DNA from 2 places in the Pseudomonas sp. SDO5271_S396 genome. Region 2 is predicted to be linked to the other one. Evidence: predicted binding sites of a transcription regulator. Region 2 holds the regulator's gene; the other holds the start of a gene.
What was found. The regulator FliA, encoded in region 2, starts transcription of late flagellar genes. The targets are predictions, from matches to a motif close to CTAAAGTTTNNNNNNNNNNNGCCGNTAA.

Region 1 (4,503 bases), on a different contig from region 2:
CCTTGCCGATGGCACTGGTGAAGCCGCGCAACGCCATGAAACTCAGGTAGCCGGGCAAGGCGAACGGCAGGATCGTCAGGAATTGCCCGGCGGACTGCACGTTGGTTTCGGTCTGGCCGAACATCAGCAGCAACGGCTTGAGGTTCCACAGCAGCAGGCCGGCGGCCAGGGCCATCAGCCAGGCAAGCCAGAGACCGGCCTGGGTCAGGCGAGTGGCACCCTCGATATCGCCCGCGCCGTGACGGATGGCCACCAGCGTGCCGACTGCGGCGATCACGCCGATGCAGAAAATCGACACAAATGAATAACTGGCCGCCCCCAGCCCACCCCCGGCCAGGGCTTCGGGACTCAGGCGGGCCATCATCAGGGTGTCGGTCAGCACCATCAGCATGTGGGCCAACTGTGAAGCAATCAACGGCCCTGACAGCCGCAAAATGGCCCAGAGTTCGGTACGCGCCGGATGCTGCATGATCATCACGCTCTAAAAGTCAGAGGGTAGGGGAAGGGTCGATTCTCGGCGCTCGCGACCGATTGCACAAAGGGATAAAAGCGATTGTTCGCATGATTAAAACTCATGCCGGATGAATCTGTTACGTTACGTCGATGCGCTATAGGAGTTTTCCGGATGTCACGTCGTCTTCCTCCGCTTTATGCTCTGCGTGCCTTTGAGGCAGCCTCTCGGCACCACTCCTTCACCCGGGCGGCGGAGGAGTTGTCCATTACCCAAAGTGCGGTGAGCCGGCACATCCGTACCCTGGAAGAGCATTTCGCCTGTCGGCTGTTCCAGCGCAGCGGGCGTACCTTGCAGCTGACCGAGGCGGCGCGCTTGTTGCTGCCCGGTGTGCGTGAAGGGTTCGCCGCGCTGGAGCGGGCGTGTCACACCTTGAACGCCGAAGACGACATCCTGCGCATGAAGGCGCCGTCGACCCTGACCATGCGCTGGCTATTGGCGCGGCTCAGTCGCTTTCGCGCGTTGCAGCCGGGCAACGAAGTGCAACTCACCAGTGCCTGGATGAGCGTGGATGAAGTGGACTTCAACCAGGAGCCTTTCGATTGTGCGGTGTTGCTGAGCTACGGGCATTTTCCGGCGGACTGGGAGGCCAGTTACCTGTTCCCCGAGCTGCTGATCCCGGTAGGCGCACCGAACTTGCTGACTGACGGTCCCTGGGATGTACAGCGATTGGCAGCCGCCGAGTTGCTGCACCCCACTCCCGACCGTCGTGACTGGCGCAATTGGCTGGAGCGCATGGGGTTGTCATCCCAGGTGTCGCTCAAGGGTGGCCAGGTTTTCGATACGCTTGAATTGGGCATGATCGCGGCTGCGCGTGGTTACGGTGTATCCATGGGCGACCTGTTGATGGTGGCCGAAGACGTTGCCCAGGGACGTTTGAGCCTGCCGTGGCCCACTGCCGTGGCCAGTGGCGAAAACTACTACCTGGTGTGGCCGAAAACCCGCCCGGGTGGCGAGCGTTTGCGGCGCCTGGCGGAGTTTCTTCAGGGGGAAGTGAAGGCGATGGCACTGCCTGTCGTTGAGCGTCTTGATTGACGCCGTGGCGACCGTTCATGCAATCGTTTGCCGGATACCCCTGCGGGTCGCTCAAGTATTGGTCTGGCCCGCCGAAGTAAGGGTGTTGGAACCATCGTGCACCAACGTTTCCCTTCTAGATAATTTGCCGAGCTGTGCTATGAGATCAGGATGATCCTGGCCTCGGCCAGGAGCTGTCATGTCTCAACCTCGCGCTCGGATCGCCTCCCAACTGGGCCTCGCATTGGCCGTGATTCTGGCTGTCGTCATCAGCGGCAGTACTGTTTTCGCCCTGCGTTCCCTCGACTCCGCCAACCTCGATACCCGCGAAGAACACTTGGCCAGTGAGGCGCGCTTGCTCGCCGACCAGCTCAACACCTTCCACGGTACCTTGCGCGAGAGTACACAGCGTTTGAGCGGGCTGTTCGAAAAGCGCTTTGGCGCCGGGTTGAGTGTGCACGCCGACCAGCCGGTCGCCGTGGCGGGTGTGCAAACCCCCAGCCTCTATCTGGGCGACGAGGTGCTGAACAACAATTTCGCTGAAGTGGACGAGTTCAAGCAGATGTCCGGCGGCGTGGCCACGGTGTTCGTGCGCAGTGGCGATGACTTTATCCGCATCAGCACCTCCCTGACCAAGCAGGACGGCAACCGTGCCATCGGCACCGTACTGGACCGCCAGGGCCCGGCGTACCAGCGCGTGCTGGGCGGGCAAGCCTATATCGGGCGGGCGGTTTTGTTCGATCGTTCCTACATGACTCAGTACAGCCCGGTGCGCGATGCCAGCGGCAAGGTGATCGCCGTGCTGTTTATCGGCTTCGACTACACCGATGAGCAGAAGGCCCAGTTCGACAACCTCAAACGCTTCCGCATTGGCCAGACCGGCTCGCTGGCCTTGCTCGACGAACAGAAACACTGGTTGGTGCCTCCGGCTGGCGTACAGGCGCTGGACCAGGCGATTCCGGTCATGCTCGACCTGGCGAAAAACCCAGGCGACGGGCGCTTCTGGAGCGACAAGAACGAAGATTTCTACAGTGTCTCGGTGCCATTCGAAGGGGGCCCGTGGTCGGTGGTGGCGAGCATGCCCAAGGCCGAGATTCGCTCCGTGACCTGGGACGTGGGTATTCGCCTGGTGATCGGCAGCGTATTGGCGATGCTGCTGGCGGTGGGTGCCACGGTCTGGCTGTTGCGCAGCAAACTGGCGCCGTTGAGCGACCTGGTGCGCCAGGCCGAGGCGCTGGGTGCGGGCGACTTGAGTGCGCGCCTCAATGTGTCCAGCCACGACGAGATCGGCCAATTGGCGCGCAGCTTCAACCAGATGGGCGAGGCGTTGTCGACGATGGTGTCGCACATCCGCAAGGCGGCCGAAGAGGTCAACAGCCGTGCTCAGGCACTGTCTGGCCTGTCGGGCGGTGCTTATGAAGGCATGGAGCAGCAGTCGGGTGAAATCACCAGCATGGCCGGCGCTGTAGAAGAGTTCAGCGCCACTTCGCTGAACATCGCCGACAACATGGGTAACACCGAGCGCCTGGCTCAGGAGAACGCCCAGCAAACCCGCATTGGTCGTGCGTCGATGCAGGAGGCGTCGTCCTCGCTGGAACATATCGCCACGGCCCTGAACAGCACGGCCACGGTGATCAACACCCTTGGCCAGCGCTCCCAGGAAATCGGCGGGATCGTCGGTGTGATCACCTCCATTGCCGAACAAACCAACCTGCTGGCGCTCAACGCCGCCATCGAAGCCGCTCGGGCCGGCGAGCAGGGCCGGGGTTTTGCGGTGGTTGCCGACGAAGTGCGCAACCTGGCCTCGCGGACCCGTGAAGCCACGGATGAAATCTCGGGGATGATTCAGAGTATCCAGCAGGAAACCGGCAATGCCATCAGCACCATGGAGCGCGGTAATGTGCTGATGCAGGAAGGCCTGTCGCGCAACGCCGACGTGGCGTCGGCCCTGGCGCGTATCGACGAGCAAAGCCGGTCGGCCGGCCAGCAATTTGCCGCGATCACCACGGCGACCCAGGAACAGAGCAGCACGGCGAACGTGCTCAGCAGTAACCTGCAAAGCATTGCGCTGGCCAACAGCGAACAGCGGGAGGTGGTGTCGAATCTGGCGATCACCGCCAAGGAACTGGAAACCCTGGCGGCCGGCTTGCGCCAAGAGGTCGACCGCTTCCGCTGATCCCTGGTGCTGTGTTGGGCAAGCCTGTGTGCCTGGCATCAGGTGATGCTTGCTGGCCGGTATTGCAGGGCTTCTTGCAGATGATGACGAGCGATTGCCTGCGTCTGTTCCAGATCCGCCAGGGTACGCGCCACCTTCAGCAGCCGGTGCGCGGCGCGCAGTGAGAGCGTCAGACGCTCGCACGCGCTTTCCAGCCAGCCCTCATCGGTTTTCGCCAGTTTGCAGTGTTCGCGCAACCCCGGCAGATCGAGAAAGGCATTGGCACAGCCCTGGCGCTGTTGCTGACATTCCCTCGCCCTGGCGACCTGAGCCGATGCGCTCGCCGTATCGTCGCCGGCCTGCGGTACTGGGTTCAGCGCAGTGCTTTCCCGGGCGACGGTCAGATGCAGGTCGATGCGGTCCAGCAACGGCCCCGAAAGCTTGTTGCGATAGCGCTGGATTTGTTCCGGCGTACAGCGACAGCGTCCGGTGGTGTCGCCTGTGTAGCCGCAGGGGCAGGGGTTCATCGCCGCCACCAGTTGAAAGCGCGCCGGGAAGCTGACCCGGTCACGGGCTCGGGAAATCACGATATGCCCCGACTCCAGCGGTTCTCGCAGGACCTCCAGTTTAGTTACCCCTATTCAATGTCCTAAAACTCGTCCCTCCTGAAAGCATCTGACCCCTCCACCGGACTCTATTTTCTAAAAATGACCTTGATATTTGGAAGTCGAGAACTAGGGTTACCCCTAAACGATCCCAAAAAAACAAAAACCGGGGGCTTGCAACGTGAGAACTGTTCTGGAGTTTTCCCACTGCGAATACC
Region 2 (4,503 bases):
CCGGCAGTGCATCGGCCGCAAAGGTGCCTTTGCCGTGCAACTGGTCCAGCAAGGCTTCGAATTCGTCGTCGGTAATGTCGGTGCTCGCCGTGGCGGCAGGCGCCGGCGGTTCCACCGCAGCCGGTGCCACTGCATCGGCGGCGAATTGGCCTTTGCCGTGCAATTGATCGAGCAGGGATTCGAACTCGGCGTCGGTGATATCTTCGCTGGCGGGCGCAGCCACCGGCGCCGCCGGCGCTTCAGCTTCGGCCTTGACCGCACTGAGGGAGTTGAGCAGTTGTTCGAACTCGCTGTCGGTCACATCCGGCTCAGGCGCGGCCACAGGCTCGGGCGCCGCTTCAGCCACCGGCGCCGCCGACGGATCGGCCGGTTCGGCGTAGCGCGCCAGGGCGGCCAGCAGTTCCGGAGTGGCGGGAGTAATCGGCGCGCGTTCGCGCACTTGGCCGAACATGCCATTGACGGCGTCCAGCGCTTCGAGAATTACGTCCATCAATTCCGAGTCGACGTGACGCTCACCCTTGCGCAGGATGTCGAACACGTTCTCGGCGATGTGGCAGCACTCCACCAGCTCATGGAGCTGGAGGAAGCCGGCGCCCCCTTTTACAGTGTGAAAACCGCGAAAAATTGCATTGAGCAGGTTCGCATCATCCGGTCGGCTTTCCAGCTCGACCAGTTGCTCGGACAACTGCTCCAAGATTTCGCCGGCCTCTACAAGGAAATCCTGAAGGATCTCTTCATCGGCGCCGAAGCTCATGTGGGTGCTCCTTTAGGTCCTGATAGCGGCAAATGACGGATCGCGTTGGAGCTGTGAGCGGGCCAGGCAAGGCGCGGAACGCGGGCAAGGGTTGTTTCCTTGCCAAGTTCCGCAACGCAGCATGGCGCGCTCACAGCTCCAACCCGGAGGGCCGGGCCCCGCAAGGCGCAAGCCGTCGTTATTCGTCGTTCATTTGGAAAAACCAAACCTCTCTCCTCATGCCTAGCCTTGCGCCTTGCGGGGCCCGGCGCGACCGTCATTTGCCGCTATCAGGACCTAAAAGCCTAAACTGGATAACAGGTCATCGACATCATCCTGACCCGATACAACGTCTTCACGTTTATCGGCATGAATCTGCGGACCTTCACCCTTGGCGAGATGTTTTTGTGGATCTTTTTCCGAGAGGATCGCTGCGCGGTCATGTTCGATCCCCGCGAAACGGTCGACCTGGCCGGCCATGAGCACCAATTTGAGCAAGTTGCTTTCCACTTCGGTGACCAGTTGGGTCACGCGCTTGATCACCTGACCGGTGAGGTCCTGGTAATCCTGGGCCAGCAGAATGTCATTGAGGTTGCTGGAAACCGTACGGTTTTCCTGCTCGCTGCGTGACAGGAACGCTTCAATCCGACGGGCCAACTCGCGGAACTCTTCCGCCCCGACTTCGCGGCGCATGAAGCGGCCCCAGTCAGCGCTGAGGGCCTGGGCTTCGCTGGCCATGCCGCTGACCAGGGGCGTGGCGTTTTCCACCAGGTCCATGGTGCGATTGGCCGCCGCCTCGGTCAGCCTGACCACATAGGACAGGCGCTCGGTGGCATCGGTAATCTGCGAAATCTCTTCAGCCTGGGGCATGTGCGGGTCAATGTGGAAATTGACGATCGCACTGTGCAGCTCGCGCGTGAGCTTGCCCACTTCCTGGTACAGGCCACGGTCACGGGTCTGGTTGAGCTCATGGATCAACTGCACCGCATCGCCGAACTGACCTTTTTCAAGGCTCTCGACCAACTGGTGAGCATGTTTTTTCAGGGTCGACTCGAAGTCTCCCTGTGACGTTTCGTTATGCTCCATAGCTCCCCCGTGGCAGCATCAGTTACCGATGCGTTCGAAGATTTTTTCGATCTTCTCTTTCAGCGCCAATGCGGTGAATGGTTTGACCACGTAACCGTTTACCCCGGCCTGGGCGGCTTCGATGATCTGTTCACGCTTGGCTTCGGCGGTCACCATCAGCACGGGAAGGCTGCGCAGTTTTTCGTCGGCGCGCACGTGGCGCAGCAGATCGATGCCGGTCATGCCTGGCATGTTCCAGTCGGTTACCAGAAAGTCGATGCTCCCGCTGTTGAGGATCGGAATCGCCGTAATGCCGTCATCCGCCTCGACCGTGTTTGTGAACCCCAGGTCACGCAACAGGTTTTTTATGATCCGCCGCATCGTTGAAAAGTCATCAACGATGAGGATTTTCATGTTCTTGTCCAATTCGACCTCCAAGCAGTCTTAAACGCGCCCAGCACCTGGACGCGCCATTTCAATCAACAGGCATTACACAAAAAGGACTGCCGGTGGCACCACGGGTCGGTCCCGCAAAGGTCAACGCCCCTCACGGCCTCGTCTGCAGTGCTCCCCAACACTGCCTGTCAGCGCGCTCGCCACTCTCCCAGACGCCCCCGCAAACGGGCGGCGCACTGGCTATGCAACTGGCTGACCCGCGATTCGCTGACCCCCAGGACCTCACCGATTTCCTTGAGGTTCAGCTCTTCGTCGTAGTACAGCGCCAACACCAGCCGCTCACGCTCCGGCAAATTGGCAATCGCGTCCGCCAGCGCGCCCTGGAAGCGTTCGTCTTCCAGGTCGCGCGACGGCTCAAGATGAGCACTCGCGCCGTCCTCGTGCAGCCCTTCGTGTTCGCCGTCCTGCAACAGGTCGTCGAAACTGAACAGGCGGCTGCCCAAGGTATCGTTCAAAATCCCGTAGTAATCGTCGAGACTCAATTGGAGTTCGGCAGCAACTTCATGATCTTTAGCGTCACGGCCGGTTTTTGCTTCAATTGCGCGAATTGCATCACTGACCATGCGCGTATTGCGGTGCACCGAACGCGGCGCCCAATCGCCCTTGCGCACTTCATCGAGCATCGCGCCACGGATGCGAATACCCGCATAGGTCTCGAAACTCGCACCCTTGCTCGCGTCGTATTTGGTCGACACTTCGAGCAGGCCGATCATGCCCGCCTGGATCAGGTCTTCGACCTGGACGCTGGCAGGCAGGCGCGCCAGCAAGTGGTAGGCGATACGCTTGACCAGCGGCGCATAGCGCTCGATCAACTCGCCTTGGCTGTCACGGGCAGACTTCTTGTACGCGTTGTAGCCAGTCGCTGTCATAGCACGGGTCCTGCGCTCGTCTGATGCACCAATCGCTCGACGAAAAACTCCAGATGCCCGCGCGGGTTGGCAGGCAACGGCCAGGTATCGACCTTCTGGGCAATCGCCTTGAACGCCAGCGCGCACTTGGAGCGGGGAAACGCTTCGTAGACTGCACGCTGCTTCTGCACAGCCTTGCGCACACACTCGTCGTAGGGCACAGCGCCGACGTATTGTAGGGCGACATCGAGAAAGCGGTCCGTGACCTTGGTCAATTTGGCGAACAGGTTGCGACCTTCCTGCGGGCTCTGGGCCATGTTGGCGAGCACACGGAAGCGGTTCATGCCGTAGTCACGGTTGAGCAGTTTGATCAGGGCGTAGGCGTCGGTGATCGAAGTGGGCTCATCGCACACCACCAGCAACACTTCCTGGGCGGCGCGCACGAAGCTGACCACGGACTCGCCGATCCCGGCAGCGGTGTCGATCACCAGCACATCCAGGTTGTCACCGATATCGCTGAACGCCTGGATCAGGCCGGCATGCTGCGCCGGACTCAGGTGCACCATGCTCTGGGTGCCGGAGGCCGCCGGCACGATACGAATGCCGCCAGGGCCCTGGAGCAGCACATCGCGCAGCTCGCAGCGCCCTTCGATCACATCGGCAAGGGTGTGTTTGGGCGTCAGTCCCAGCAGAACGTCGACGTTCGCCAGCCCCAGGTCAGCGTCCAGCAGCATGACGCGACGGCCAAGCTCTGCCAGCGCCAGGGACAAATTCACTGACACGTTAGTTTTCCCGACGCCACCTTTGCCGCCGGTCACCGCGATCACCTGTACGGGATGCATGCTGCCCATTTTATTTCTTTACCTTGTCTTGCTTAGACGCAGGCTACATGGCTTGGCCGCGTGAATCGCTTGCAGACCATCGATGTAGATACATTGCACTGTGTTCATAGTGCTCAGCCCACCCGTTTGGCCGGGCTGTGGTACAGATCAGCGAACATGTCGGCCATCGCTTCCTCGCTAGGCTCATCTTGCATTTGTACGCTGACGGCACGGCTGACCAACTGATGACGGCGCGGCAGATGCAGATCATCCGGGATCCGCGGCCCGTCGGTCAGGTAGGCGACCGGTAGTTCATGGCTGATGGCCAGGCTCAACACCTCGCCCAGGCTCGCGGTTTCATCGAGCTTGGTGAGGATGCAACCGGCCAGGCCGCAACGCTTGTAGCTGTGATAAGCAGCGGTAAGTACCTGTTTTTGACTGGTGGTTGCAAGCACCAGGTAATTTTTCGACTTGATGCCACGCCCGGCCAGGCTTTCCAGTTGCATGCGCAATGCCGGATCGCTGGCTTGCAGGCCGGCGGTGTCGATCAGCACCACGCGCTTGCGCAGCAGCGGGTCGA

Region 1: a site for FliA is predicted at 1,597-1,624, ahead of ACW9IN_RS05105 (methyl-accepting chemotaxis protein). Genes of this name have one in related genera too.

What each region holds. Positions count from the first base shown of each region.
Region 1 covers NZ_JBSVWB010000004.1:139,759-144,261, forward strand. The annotation lists gene ACW9IN_RS05095 (NorM family multidrug efflux MATE transporter) at 1-475, opposite strand, end outside; gene ACW9IN_RS05100 (LysR substrate-binding domain-containing protein) at 626-1,546, shown strand; gene ACW9IN_RS05105 (methyl-accepting chemotaxis protein) at 1,725-3,701, shown strand; partial or broken gene ACW9IN_RS05110 (ATP-binding protein) at 3,740-4,306, opposite strand; gene gmtY (gamma-mobile-trio recombinase GmtY) at 4,467-4,503, shown strand, end outside.
Region 2 covers NZ_JBSVWB010000013.1:43,428-47,930, forward strand. The annotation lists gene ACW9IN_RS11930 (chemotaxis protein CheA) at 1-754, opposite strand, end outside; gene ACW9IN_RS11935 (protein phosphatase CheZ) at 1,031-1,819, opposite strand; gene ACW9IN_RS11940 (chemotaxis response regulator CheY) at 1,838-2,212, opposite strand; gene fliA (RNA polymerase sigma factor FliA) at 2,383-3,123, opposite strand; gene fleN (flagellar synthesis regulator FleN) at 3,120-3,953, opposite strand; gene flhF (flagellar biosynthesis protein FlhF) at 4,058-4,503, opposite strand, start outside.